2 regions of the Thermus aquaticus genome follow, and region 1 is predicted to be linked to the other one. Evidence: riboswitches for the same ligand, from Rfam matches in the RefSeq annotation. Region 1 holds a riboswitch; the other holds the start of a gene.
The links. A riboswitch is a leader RNA that binds a small molecule or an ion and turns the genes downstream of it on or off. The one in region 1 is predicted to bind cyclic di-GMP.

Region 1 (6,223 bases):
AGAGGAAGAAGGCCACCGCGTCCAGGGGCAGGCGGAGGACCTGGGCCAGAAAGACTTCCAGGGTGGGCCCCAGGTCCAAAGAGGCGGCGATGGCCTGGTCCACGGCCCGGAGGGCCTCCAGCTGGGCCACCCGCTGGGCAAGCTTTGCCCGCAGACTACCCCGGCGCAGGGCGTTGCCCAGGACCTCGCCCAGGATCTGGGTCCGCTCCACCTCCCTAGGGCCGGGAAGCTGGGCCCGGGGCCAGGAAAGGAAAAGGGCGCCCACCGCCTCCCGGCCCGCCAGGAGCGGGAGGGCCAGGACCCCCCAGCCCTCGGGGATAAAGGGGCGGGCCGCTTCCCGGACCCGGGGATCAGTCTTGGGGTCGGGGGAGAGGACGACCTCCCCCGCCAGGGCCTGGGCCACCAGGCTCCGCGCCTCCAGGGGGTTGGAGGGAGGGGGGAGGTGGGCCATCCACCCCCGGTCCGCGGCCACCCGGACCTGGGGAGGGGTGCCTTCGTACATGAGGACGCTTCCCGCCCCGGCCCCCAGGAGGTCCATCACGGTGTCCAGTCCCTTTTCCATCATCTCCCGGAGGTCTTCGCTTTCCCTCAGGGCCAGGCTGAGGCGCGCGAAGGCCTCCAGGGTCCGCTCCCGTTCCTTGGCCTCGGTGATGTCCAGGCCCACGCCCAAGACGGTGGGTTTCCCCCCAAGCTCCACCCGGGCGGCGGAGTAGTCCAGCCACAGGACCTCCCCTCCCTTGGTCAGGATGCGGAAGGCGTAGCGGCTCGGGGGGGTTTGCCCCCTAAGCCGGGCCAGCCCGCGGCTTCGCACCAGCTCCCGGTCCTGGGGGTGGACGAACTCCCAGATGGGCCTGGCCTGGAGTTCTTCCAGGGTGTACCCGGTGAGGCGCAGGGCCTCGGGGTTGGCGTAGACCAGCCTGGCGGACTCGGGCCGGGTGGGGTCTTCCGCCTGCCACATGAGGATGAGGGCCGGGGCGGTCTCCGCCAGGGCGCGAAAGCGGCGCTCCGACTCCACCTCTTCCGTGACCTCGTAGGTGTACCCGGTGAGAAAGCGGGTTTCGGGGTGGTAGACGAGGGTGTCCCGAAGCCAAACCCAGGCCTCCTTTTTCCCGTGCCAGAAGCGGTAGGTGTGGACCTGAACCCGGCCGGGTTCCGCCACCGCTTGGCGTAGGGCGGCCTCGAGGCCCTCCCGGTCCTCGGGATGGACCTGGGAAAAATAGAAGGCGGGGTCGGCGAGGAGGGCTTCCGCCGGGTAGCCCAGGAGGGCCGCGGCTTGCTTGGGGCTGATGTAGTAGAGGGAGGCGTAGGCGGGGTCTTCTCCCTCCGCCACCTGTACCTGGAAGACCATACCGGGGAGGGCGTCAAGGACGCTCTCCAGGCGGTCCTGGTGCCTGACCAGCTCGGTGACGTCCTGGACCTTGAGGACGATGGCCCTAACCGCCTCGTCCTGGAGGAGGTTTCTGCCCCACACCCGCACCGCCCGCACCCCGCCCTCCTTGTCCAGGACGCGCAGGCGGTACTCCAGGGTGGTCCCCGGGTGGCGGAGGAGGTCCTGCAGGGCCGCCTCGGCGAGAAGCCTGTCTTCAGGGTGAACGTAGTCCAAAATAGGCGCCCCCGGCCCCGGGTCCTCCCAGGGCAGGTAGCCCAGCACCTTCCTCACGTTGGGGGAGGCGTAGCGGATCCGCCCCTTTTCGTCCAGGAGGTAGACGAGCTCCCTGCCGCTTTCCAGAAGGGCCTGGAGGCGGCGGGCGGAGGCCCTTTCGGCTCTGGTTTTGGCCTCTTCCGCCCGGGTTTCCCTGAGGGCCAGGAGGTAGACCAGGAGCCCAGAGAGGGCCACGAAGAGGAACCCTTTAACCGTTTGCCAGAGGGTGAGGGTTGCGGCCTTGGGAAAGAGGGCCAGAAGGAGCCGATCGTTTCCCAGGATCCAGAGGAGGGAAAAGAGGGCGTAGGCTAGGGCGACCTTGCCTGCGGCGCTGAGGCGCATTCTCCTACCCCACTATACCCCCAAAGGGGCGGGGCGGCCAAAGAGGAAGCCCTGTCCCAAGGTGAACCCCAGGCGGCGCAGGTAGGCCAGGGTGGCCTCGCCCTCTATGCCCTCGGCCACGGCGGCGAGCCCCAGGGCTTGGGCCAGGGCCAAGACGGCGGCCACCAGCCGGGCGGCGGGGCTTTGGGGGTCCGGAGGGTTCCCCAGGGCCTGCGTGAAGGCCTGGCCCAGCTTGAGGCCGTCCACGGGAAGGGCCGCCAGGCGCTCCAGGCTGGAGTAGCCGCTTCCGAAGTCGTCCAGGAAGACCCTGACTCCCAGCTCCCGCAGGATGCGCACGGTCAGGGTGGCGTCCCGCCCCCTCTCGTCGGGGATGAGGGCGGTTTCCGTGATTTCCAGGACCAGGGCCCTGGGGGGGCATCCGGTCTCCTCCAGGACCTGGGCCACCAGGCCGGGGTAGCCGGGGTGGAGGAGCTCCTGGGGGCTCACGTTCACGTGCACGGGCAGGCCGTGGCGGGCCTGCTCCCGGCAGGCCCGGCGCAGGACCCACGCCCCCAGCTCCGGCATGAGGCGGTGCCGCTCCGCCAGGGGGATGAACTCGCCGGGGGGGGCCTTGGGCCAGCGGATCAGGGCCTCGAGGGCCACAGGGGCCCCCGTGGCCAGGTCCACGATGGGCTGGTAGAGGAGGGTGAGCTCGCCCTCATCCCCGGCCAGGGCCTCCCGCAGGGCCTCCACCAGGGCCATCTCCCGGCGCAGGGCCTCCTGGAGCCCGGGCTCGTAAAAGGCCAGCCGGTCCTTGCCCTCGCCCTTGGCCCGGTAAAGGGCCAGGTCGGCCCGGGCCAGAAGCTCCCCCGGGGTGAGGCCGGGCTCCCCCAGGGCGATGCCCAAGGAGGTGGTGAGGTGAAAGACCCGCCCGCCCAGGGGCAGGGGCAGGCGCACCACCTCTAGAAGCCGCTCCGCCACCTGGACGGCCTCCTCCGGCTTGCGGAGCCCCGCAAGGAGAACGAGGAACTCGTCCCCGCCCTGCCGGGCCACCAGGTCCCGGGGCCTGACGGCGGCCCGCAGGCGGGCGGCCACGGTCCGGATGACCTCGTCCCCCGTGGCGTGGCCCTCCAGGTCGTTGACCAGCTTCAGCCCGTCCAGGTCCAGGTACAAGACGGCCACCCTGGGCTCCTCTTTTAGGGCCTGGGCCAGCTTCTCCAGGAAGAAGAGGCGGTTGGGTAGGCCGGTCAGGGGGTCGTGGAAGGCCAGGTAGGTCAGCCTCCCCTCCAGCTCCATCCTCCGGAGGAGGAGGCCCAGCTGGCTGGCAAAGGCCTGGGCCAGCTCCAGGTCCAGGGGGGTGAAGGCGTCCTCCCTCTCCAGGTTGTCCAGGTACAAGAAGGCCTTGCGCTCGCCGGAGAGGTAGACGGGCACCGCCAGAACGGCCTGGATCTCCCGCACCCTTCCCGCCTCCTCCATCACCCTTCTCCGCTTGGGGTCCAGCCGCCGGTTGAAGCGCTTGAGGTCCTTCTGGGTGAAGACCTGGGCCTCCCTGTGCCCGGTGAGGGAGAGAGGCTCTTCCGGGTGGAGCCGGACCTGGCGCAGGGCCTCCAGGTCGTACCCTTTGGCGGCCACGAAGTGGTAGTACCCGTCCTCCTTGAGGACGGCCACGCTCCCCGCCTGGGCGGCGGGCACCGTGTCCAGGGCGGCCTCGAGGATGAGGCCGAAGACGGACTCGGAAAACCCCTCGGCCATCAGGGTCTCGTAAACCCGGAGGAGGTTTTTGCGGAAGGCACTCCAGCGGGCCTCCCGCTCCTGGGCCAGGAGGCGCTCCCGAAGGTCCAGGCCGAAGGCCAGAACCTCTAGGACCTCCCCTCCCGGGCCGGGCACGGCCACCAGGGTCCACTCGGCGGGGGCCTCCCCAGCGGTGGTGGCCGTCACCGGCCGCCCCGGCTGGGCCAGGGGCGCCTCCAAGGGCAGGGGAAGCCCCTGGGGGAAGGCCTTTTTAAAGGCGAGGTTGGCCCATAGGCGTCCGCCTTCTGGGCTCATGCGGGCCACGTAGAAGGGGGAAAGCTCCAAGAGGCGTTCCGTGAAGCGGTGGACCTCAAAGAGGTCCAGGGTGCGGGCCAGGGCCTCAGCCACCTCCCGGAGAAGGGCTTCCTCCTCGAGGGTGAAGGCCCGCTCCCTTTCGCAGTCGTCCACTCCGAGAAAGCCCCAGAGCCGCCCCTCCACCCGGATGGGGACCACCAGGAGGCTTTGGATCTCCTGGGCCTCCAGAAGGGGCCTTTCCTCCTCGGGGAAGGTCCTTACCGCGCCTCCGATGGCTTCGCCCCGCAGAAAGGCCTCCAGCCAGCGGCCGTAGCCCGCTTCCCGCACGGGCAGGCGTTGCAGGCTGGGGTTCTGGATCTGGGGCGTGACGTGGGGGCCCGCCCACTCGGCCAGCTGGGAGGCGTACCAAAGCCCGTCCCGCTCCTCCAAGCGGAAGAGGTAGGCGCGGTGGGCCTGTAGGGCCTTGGCCAGGGCCCTGAGGGCCTCGGGAAGCCCCTGAAGGCCCTGCCGCAGGAGGGGCAGGACGGGCGAGGACCGTGAGGGAGTTCGGGTCCAGTCCATGGCCGAATCCCCTCTAGTTTACACCTAAGGGGGTGTGGTTTCTAAGAAATCCCCGCCAGGGCCACCTTGAGGCGCACCCGGCTCCCCGGGGGCACCTCCAGGGTGAGGGTCAGCCTGCCCCGGCCCGAGAGGACGTGGGTGCCCGCCTGAAGGGACAGGTTGGCCAGAAGGGCCTGGCCCTCCACCTCCACCCTAAGCTCCCACTGGGTGTTGGCCACGAGCCTGAGGGTGTGGACCCCGGGCCCAAGCTCCAGTGCGGACACCATAGGCCCTTCCACCTCCGCCAGGCGGAGCCCCACCACGGCGGGGATGCGGATGCCCACGCCGACGCTGGCGGCGCTCTGGGCCGGGGCCACGCCCCCTACGAGGATCAAGAGGGCTAGGATCCACGTCCGCATGCCCACCTCCTTGGGGGAGGTGGCGCAAGGGTCGGCGGTATAGCCGTGCTATAGCGTCCGGCCGGTTGCGCCACTGGCTCCCCGTGTCCCTTGGCGCCCATCTTGGGTATCACGGTTCCTCGCCTCCGAACGCCCTAAAAAGCCTTAGGGCCAGGCTAGGCGCCTGGCCGACAGAGGGAAAGCAAGGAAAAGGTTTGGCTTTGCCCGCCCTCGGCCGGTTGCGCCACTGGCTCCACCTGTCCCAGGCGCCCAGATTGCAGGACAGGCTTCGTCGCCTCCGAGGTGCCTTTGGGGACTTCAGCGTCCCTAGCTCAAGGGTACACCTGCGGGCGGGTTTTGGCAAGGGGCGTTTAGGCCAAGACAGAAAGCCCCTGGGCCTTGGCCTGGTACATGCGGGTGTCGGCGGCGGATAGGAGCTCGTCCGTGGTCGTCCCGTCCTCGGGATAGGTGGCGAGGCCGATGTTGACCCCCAGGCAGAGGCCTTCCAGGCAGATGCCCTCAATGGCCCGGGCGTAGCGGAAGGCGGCCCTTACGGCCCCCTCCTTGCCCGTGTGGGGGAAGAGGGCGGCGAACTCGTCCCCGCCCCAGCGGAAGACCCGGTCCCCGTTGCGCCGCTCCTTGGAAAGGACCTGGGCCACGCGGACGAGGGCCAGGTCCCCGGCGGCGTGGCCTAGCCGGTCGTTGATGGCCTTGAACCCCTTCAGGTCCAAGACGGCCAGGGAGAGGGGGTAACCGTAGCGCTCGGCCCGCTTCAGCTCCTCCAAAAAGAGCCGTTCAAAGGCCCGGCGGTTGGGAAGGCCCGTGAGGGGATCGGTGAGGGCGGCCTCCTCCAGAAGCCTCCGGGTCCTGGCCTCGTGGAGGAGGGCGGCCAGGGGGGTGGCGAAGAAGCGGGCGGCCTCGAGGCTGTCCTCGCCAAAGGCCCGGGGGTCGTGGAGGTTGTCCAGGTTCAGGTAGGCCAGCACCTGGCCCTGGTAGGGGATGGGGAGGCAGAGGTTGGCCTGGATCTCCGTGGCCCTGCCCGCGCGGTCCATGACCTCCGGGGGGGCGGTCTTGTGGCTGATCTCGGCGATGGGGCGGGCCTCGGCGCTGAGGATCCGGGGCTCGCCCCTCTGGGCCTCCTCCTCTCCCAGGCCGTACCAGAGGAGCTGGTCCTCCGGCCGGAAGGCTACCCCCTTAAGCCCTTCCAGGTCGTACCCCACCGCCGCCCGGAAGCGGTAGACCCCCTCCTCCAGCACGAGGAGGCTCCCCGCCTCCG
Region 2 (6,223 bases), 620 kb from region 1:
TACCCCAGGCCGAGGCCAAAGGAGGCCTGGGGCAGGAGGCTCCCCCGGAAGGCCAGGGTGAAGGGGGAAAGGGGGTAGGCCAGGGCGAAGCCCAGCTCCGGCCCTCCGGCGTACCCTCCCTGAAGGGCGTAGGTGAGGTTCATCTGGGGTGTAGGGGCCCCAGAGCGACCGGAGAGGGTGCCCGTGTGGGCCATCCGCAGGGAAGGCCCCGCCGGGCCGTACCCCGCCTCGCCCCGCCACCCTCCCCAGGCCAGGCCCCCGTAGAGCCCCCCTTCGTAGCGGGCGTAGAGGTAAAGGTCCCCGTGGCGTTCCAGGCGTAAAGAGGCTTCCGAAAAGGACCGGAAGGTCCAAGGGAAGTTAGCCCCAAAGGTGTAGGTGCCGTCGGCGTAGCCCAGGGCGAGGGAGGTGGGGGAGAGGCGCAGGCGGTAGGTCTCTCCCGGCGTGTAGGTCCATTCCAGGGCCCAGGGGTAGGCCAGGGAGAGGGCGTGGGGGCCTTCCCGGTAGCCCACCTCCCCCCCCAGGGTGGGGAGCAGGCTAAGCCGCCCGCTCCAGGGCCCCGTGCGCAGGGCGAGGCGCAGAGCGTCCGTCCCCCCCAGGAACCCCACCCCCACCTCCCGGGAGAGGGGGCCCTCCAGGGAGAGGCGGAAGGCGGGAGGGCCCTGGCCCAGGCTTCCCTCCAGCCGTCCCTGGAGGGCGTAGGGGAGGGGGCTTCCCCCTTCGGGGAGGACCTGAACGAGGTAGAGGGCCCGCTTCTCCCCGAAGAGGAGGGCCAGCTTCAGGAGGCCGAAGCCAGAGAGGGAGAGCGCCACCTCTCTTTCCTCCCCCGGGGCCAGGGTGAGGCTCACAGGGCTAAGGTTCACCTCGCTCCCCTCGGCTTGGGCCAGGTGGACCCTTTCGGCCACGTTCCCCCGGTTCCGGAGGAGGAGCCGGAGACTCCCTCCGTAGACCTCCCGGGGGACTCTCGCCTCCAGGTCCCTTATGGCCTCCACCTCCACCTTCTGGCAGACCTCCGTTCCCCCCCTGGGCCTGAGGCACACCCGGTAGGAGCCCGGTGGGGCCTCCTTGGGAACCTCCACCACCACGAGAAAGGGTCCCTCCCCAGGGCTCGGCGTGAGGAGGAGGGGGAGGTCCGAGGCTACCTCCACCTCCCCAGGGGGTAGGCCCAGGAACGGGAGGACCAGAACCTCCCCGGGCCTCGCCGCCAGGGCCAGGGAGAGGAAGAGGAGGGCGAGGATGGGGCGCATGGGATCAGTCACCCTGGACCTCGTACGTGAGGGTGAGGGCGCCTGTGGCGGGCAGGGGGGGGAAGAGGTCGTGGGGGCTGACCTCGACCCAGTAGTAGATGTGCAAGGTGGCGGTGGTGTTCCTCCGTATGTCGGCGAGGCGCCGGTTGTAGGGGACGGCGGAGAGAAGGGTGGGCGTGGGCGCGAGGCTCGTGGCGTTTCCGGAGATGACCTGAACCATGACGTAGAGCCTCGAGGTCCAGTCCACGGGGAGGGAACCGGAAACGCCCGTCACCCGCAAGCAGAACCTCCTCCCCGCCCCGCAAAGCGTCCCTCCCCTTATCGGGTCCCGGTTTGGGGTCCGCACCGTGCAGGCCATCCGGTACACTCCCCCGGGCGCTCCCGTCACCGCCGTGGGGAGGAAGCGCATGGGACCCGTGCCGTCCAGGAGGAGGAGGTAGGAGGCCAGGTTGGCCACGTAGTAGGGCTGTCCCGCCACGGTGGCCTGGGTGAGGGAGCCGGGGGCGGAAAAGTCGTATAGCAGGTCCGTGGCGTCGCAGTTCACGCTCTGGCCCAGGGCCTCGGGAAGGAGGAGGGCGAGGAGGAAAAGGCTCAGGGCACGGCCCATACGCCCTCCGCTGCGTAGCGCCCGTAGGCGCTTTCCAGGATCAGGACCACCCGGTACCGCCCTGGGGGAAGGGGCGCTTCCGGCTCCAGGGCGAGCTCCCGGTATCCCCCGGGGAAGACGGGGAGCTCGGCGATGGGGAGGCGGGCCACCTCCTTCCCCTCCCCGTCAAAGACCCGGGCCTCCCCTGTGACCCTTTGGAGGACGTTCCCGGGGTTTTCCAGCAAAAGGGGAAGGGCCTTCCCCTCGCCCCCTACCTTGGCCCGGAGGGCGGGGCGCTCCGTTCCCCTCAGGGTGAGGTAGACGGCGAGGCCCAGGGAGGGGCTGGCGGTGATCCGGAGGCCTCCCAGGCCCGTGGGCCTGGGCCCTGCGGTGAAGACCACCAGGCAGGCCAGGGTGCCCTCGGCTCCGGGCGGGGCCTTCAGGGTGAGGCGGACTTCGGCGGTCCCCCTTGGGGGCACGGTGAAGGCCGTGGGGGTGGCGGTGAGGTGGGGGCAGAGGTTGCGCTCGGGGCTTTCCGCCACGTCCCCTTGGGGCGTGAGGGCGAAGGGCCTTAGGGCTACGCTGAGGGCTTCCTCCCGGTCCAGGCCGTTCCGCATCCGGACCACTTCTGTGACTTCTCCCCCAGGGGGCAGGACCAGCTCCAGCCGGGCGGGGGAGAGGGCGAGGTCCACCTGGGCCAGGGCCTGGGTCAGGAGGAGGCCCGTGAGGGCGACTAGGGGGCGCTTCATGGTTTCGTTTCCCCTTTTAAGCATACAGGCCGCTTCCGGCCTGGGCAGGAAGCGGCCACGGAAAACTCCTAAGGCCTAGGGCGAGGTGAGGAGGAGGTTGACGGTGATCTGTTGGTTGATGCCCGCGAGAGGAATATCGTCGGTGATGTCCATGGTGAAGAGGTAGTAGAGCTTGTAGACGCTCCTCCCCTGGCCGCCGCTACCGGCGTTGAAGAGGGTGAGAGGGCTTGCGGCCGTGATGGGGGTGGGGGTGGTGGTCCAGGAGGCCCCCTTGCCGCTCACCTTCTCGGCGAAGACCTTGACCCGGCCGTTGCCCAGGGTGAGGGTCCCGCTGATGGAGTCGATCTTCACCGTCCACTGAGCTCGGTTGGTGCGGACGGTCACCGTCCCGTAGTCCCCGAGGTCGTTCTCGGCCGCATCCCTGATGGACGTGGGGGCGAAGTCCTGGGTGCCGCTAGCGGTGTCCAGGAAGGTCAGGTAGGCGGCCCAGGAGGCCTTGGTGTAGGGAGTTCCACCTATGGTAACCGTACCCGATGCGCTGGCATCGCCAAAGTCGAACAGGTAGTCGGTGGCGTCCAGCGTGAGCTGGAGGACGGAGGGGATGTTCACGGTGACCTTGGGGCTAGCGGTCTGCGCCAGGCTCAGGCTTGCCAGAAGGGCCATGAGGGCAACCAGCTTCCTTTTCATCTCTGCACCTCCTAAAGGGCTTTAGGGGCCGGTTGCGCCACTGGCTCCCCCTCGGCCCATGGCGCCCATCTTGGGCTCGAGGGTTCATCGCCTCCCCTCAGAGGACAATATTACAGGGCCGTGTGAAAGCCGTGTGAAAATGCGAGGCCAGCCCTTAGCATAAGGCCATGGAGGCCCCGAACCCCTCCCTGGAGGCCTGGCCCAGGCCCCGCCTGGTGGTGAGCGCCTGCCTGGGCTTCGCCGCCGTGCGCTACTCGGGAGAGCTGATCCCCGACAAGGTTGTGGCCGCCCTGAAGGCGCACGTGGACTTCGTGCCCGTCTGCCCCGAGGTGGAGATCGGCCTCGGGGTGCCCAGGCCCACGGTGCGCCTGGTGCGGGGCGAGGATGGGCCCAGGATGGTCCAGCCCAAGACGGGGGAGGACCTGACGGAAAGGATGCGGGCCTTCAGCCGGGCCTTCCTCTCCGGCCTGGGGGAGGTGGAGGGCTTCATCCTGAAAAACCGCTCCCCCACCTGCGCCCTCAAGGACGCCAAGGTCTACGCCTACGCCGACCAGGGGGGCGCCGTGGGCCACGGGCCCGGCCTCTTCGCCCAGGCGGTGATGGCGGCCTTTCCCCTCCTGCCCAAGGAGGACGAGGGGCGGCTCACCAGCGCCCGCGTCCGGGCCCAATTCTTCACCCGCATCTTCGGCCTGGCCCGGCTTAGGCGACTTGGGGACCTGGGCGAGCTCATGGCCTTCCACGCCCGCTACAAGCTCCTCCTCATGGCCTACAGCCAGAAGGAGACCCGGGCCCTGGGCCGGCTTCTGGGCGAGGCCCGGGGGAAGGCCTTTCGGGAGGTGCTTCGGGCCTACGAGGAGGGCTTCCTCAGGGCCACGGAAAAGCCCTACCGCCTGGGGGCCATGGCCGATGCCCTTCTCCACGCCTTTGGCTACTTTAAGAAGGGCCTAAACGCCCGGGAGAAGGCCCACTTCCTGGACCTTTTGCTGGACTTCCGCGAGGAGCGGGCGCCCCTCGAGGCCCCCCTGGCCCTCCTCCATTCCTGGGCGCTCCGCTTCGGCCAGGAGTACATAGAAGCCCAGGCCCTCCTGATGCCCTACCCCAAGCCCCTCATGGACCTGAAGAGTTCCTGAGCGCCCCGCCGTGGCTAAAGCCCCGGCGAAGCCTCCACCTTTCCCCTGGCCTCCACTGGCCTCCTCGCCCCCACGGCGAAGAGGGCCGTGCGGAGCTCCTCCAGGTAGTCGGCTATCCAGGCCGCGGCGGCCTCAGCGCCCATGAGGGCGGGCCTGAGGAGGGGCCTGGCCACGGCCACCAGGTCCGCCCCCAGGGCCAGGGCCTTGGCGGCGTCCGTCCCCGTGTAGACCCCTCCGGAGGCGATGAGGGGCACCTCGGGGAGGACTTCCCGCACCTCGAGGATGGCCTGAGCCGTGGGAACGCCCATCTCGCAGAGCTCGGGGTGGCGGACCTCCCCGTAGCGCACCCACTCCTCCACCCTGGCCCAGCTGGTCCCTCCGGCCCCGGCCACGTCCACCGCCGCCAAGGGGAGGCCCTTTAGGGCCAAGGCCGCCTCCCGGGAGAGGCCGTGCCCCACCTCCTTGACCAGGACGGGAAAGGGGAGGGGGAGGAGGGCCCTAAGCCTCGCGAGAAGCCCCCTAAAGTCGGTGTCCCCCCGCTGCACCGCCTCCTGGAGGGGGTTCACGTGGAGGGCGAGGGCGTCGGCCTCCAGCATCTCCACCAGCCTGATGAGGTCCTCCCGCCCGTAGCGCCTCAGCTGGGCCAGGCCCAGGTTGGCGACGAGGAGGGCTTTGGGGGCCACCTTGCGCACCTGGAAGCTCCTCAGGGCCTCGGGGCGCTCCAGGACGATTCGGCCCGAGCCCAGCATCATCCCCACCCCCAGGGCCTCGGCGGCTTCGGCCAGGGCCAGGTTGATGCGCTCGCCGTTCTCCTCCCCGCCGGTCATGGCCCCGATCAGGAAGGGGGCCTTCAGGGTCTTACCCAAAAAGGGCGTGGTGAGGTCCACCTCGCTTAAGGCGAGGCCCGAGAGGGCCTGGTAGCGGAGGCGGAAGCGCTCCAGGCCGGTGGTGGTCTTCTGGAAGGCCACCTCCCCGTGGAGGCAGGCCTCGAGGTGCTTCCGCTTCCTCTCCAGCGTGCTCAAGCCCTGGCCTCCAGAAGCTCTTTGGGGGCCCGTTCCAGGCCCAGGTCGTGGGCGATGAGCCGGGCGGTCATCTTGGCCGACATCATCACGCTGGGAAGCCCCGCCCCCGGCTGGTAGCTCTGCCCCACCAGGTAGAGGCCCTTCACGTCCTCGGAGCGGTTGTGGGGCCGGAAGCTGGCCGTCTGCCACAGGACGGGCTCGGGGCCGAAGGCGTTGCCCAGGTGGCTATTCAGGGTCCACTGGAAGTAGTCCGGGGTGACGAAGTGGGTGTAGACCAGCCGGTCCATGAGGCCGGGCAGGTAGCCGGCCTCGTCCAGGTAGCGCAGGGCCTTTTCCAGGTACTCGGGGCCGATCCTTCCCCAGTCCAGGCCGCTTCCGTTGTGGGGCACGGGCACCAGGGTGTAGGCGGCGTGGTGGCCCGGGGGGGCCAGGGAGGGGTCGGTGAGGGTGGGGAGGTGGAGGTAGTGGGCGAAGTCGTCGGGGAGGACCTTCCTTTGGAAGATGTCCCGGAGGAGCTCCTCGTAACGGTGGGAGAGGAGGACGTTGTGGTGCCTGAGCCTTTCCCCCTCGTCCCCCCGGGCCCTGAAGCCGAAGTAGGCCACGAAGAGGCTCATGGAAAGCCGGGTGCGCTTGAGGCGGAGGTCGCTGTGCCAGAAGCGGTCCTCGGGGGCGAGGAGCTCCCCGTAGGTGTGGACGTAGTCGGCGTTGGAGACTACCAGGTCGGCCTCTATCCTCTCTCCGTCCTGGAGGACCACGCCCACGGCCCGCCTGCCCCTGGTGAGGATGCGGCGCACAGGGGCGTTAA

Region 2: it holds a riboswitch for cyclic di-GMP, as region 1 does, so the genes downstream of both, BVI061214_RS08410 (hypothetical protein) here and BVI061214_RS11480 (hypothetical protein) in region 1, are expected to answer to the same signal.

The regions. Positions count from the first base shown of each region.
Region 1 is NZ_LHCI01000106.1:1,981,630-1,987,852, reverse strand. Features, by position in the region: gene BVI061214_RS11490 (HD domain-containing phosphohydrolase) at 1-1,984, opposite strand, end outside; gene BVI061214_RS11485 (bifunctional diguanylate cyclase/phosphodiesterase) at 1,997-4,570, opposite strand; gene BVI061214_RS11480 (hypothetical protein) at 4,612-4,968, opposite strand; cyclic di-GMP riboswitch class II at 5,019-5,104, opposite strand; cyclic di-GMP riboswitch class II at 5,172-5,256, opposite strand; gene BVI061214_RS11475 (diguanylate cyclase) at 5,319-6,223, opposite strand, start outside.
Region 2 is NZ_LHCI01000106.1:1,362,937-1,369,159, forward strand. Features, by position in the region: gene BVI061214_RS08395 (COG1470 family protein) at 1-1,244, opposite strand, end outside; gene BVI061214_RS08400 (hypothetical protein) at 1,249-1,851, opposite strand; gene BVI061214_RS08405 (COG1470 family protein) at 1,836-2,579, opposite strand; gene BVI061214_RS08410 (hypothetical protein) at 2,655-3,266, opposite strand; cyclic di-GMP riboswitch class II at 3,284-3,370, opposite strand; gene BVI061214_RS08415 (YbgA family protein) at 3,434-4,396, shown strand; gene fni (type 2 isopentenyl-diphosphate Delta-isomerase) at 4,411-5,418, opposite strand; gene crtI (phytoene desaturase family protein) at 5,415-6,223, opposite strand, start outside.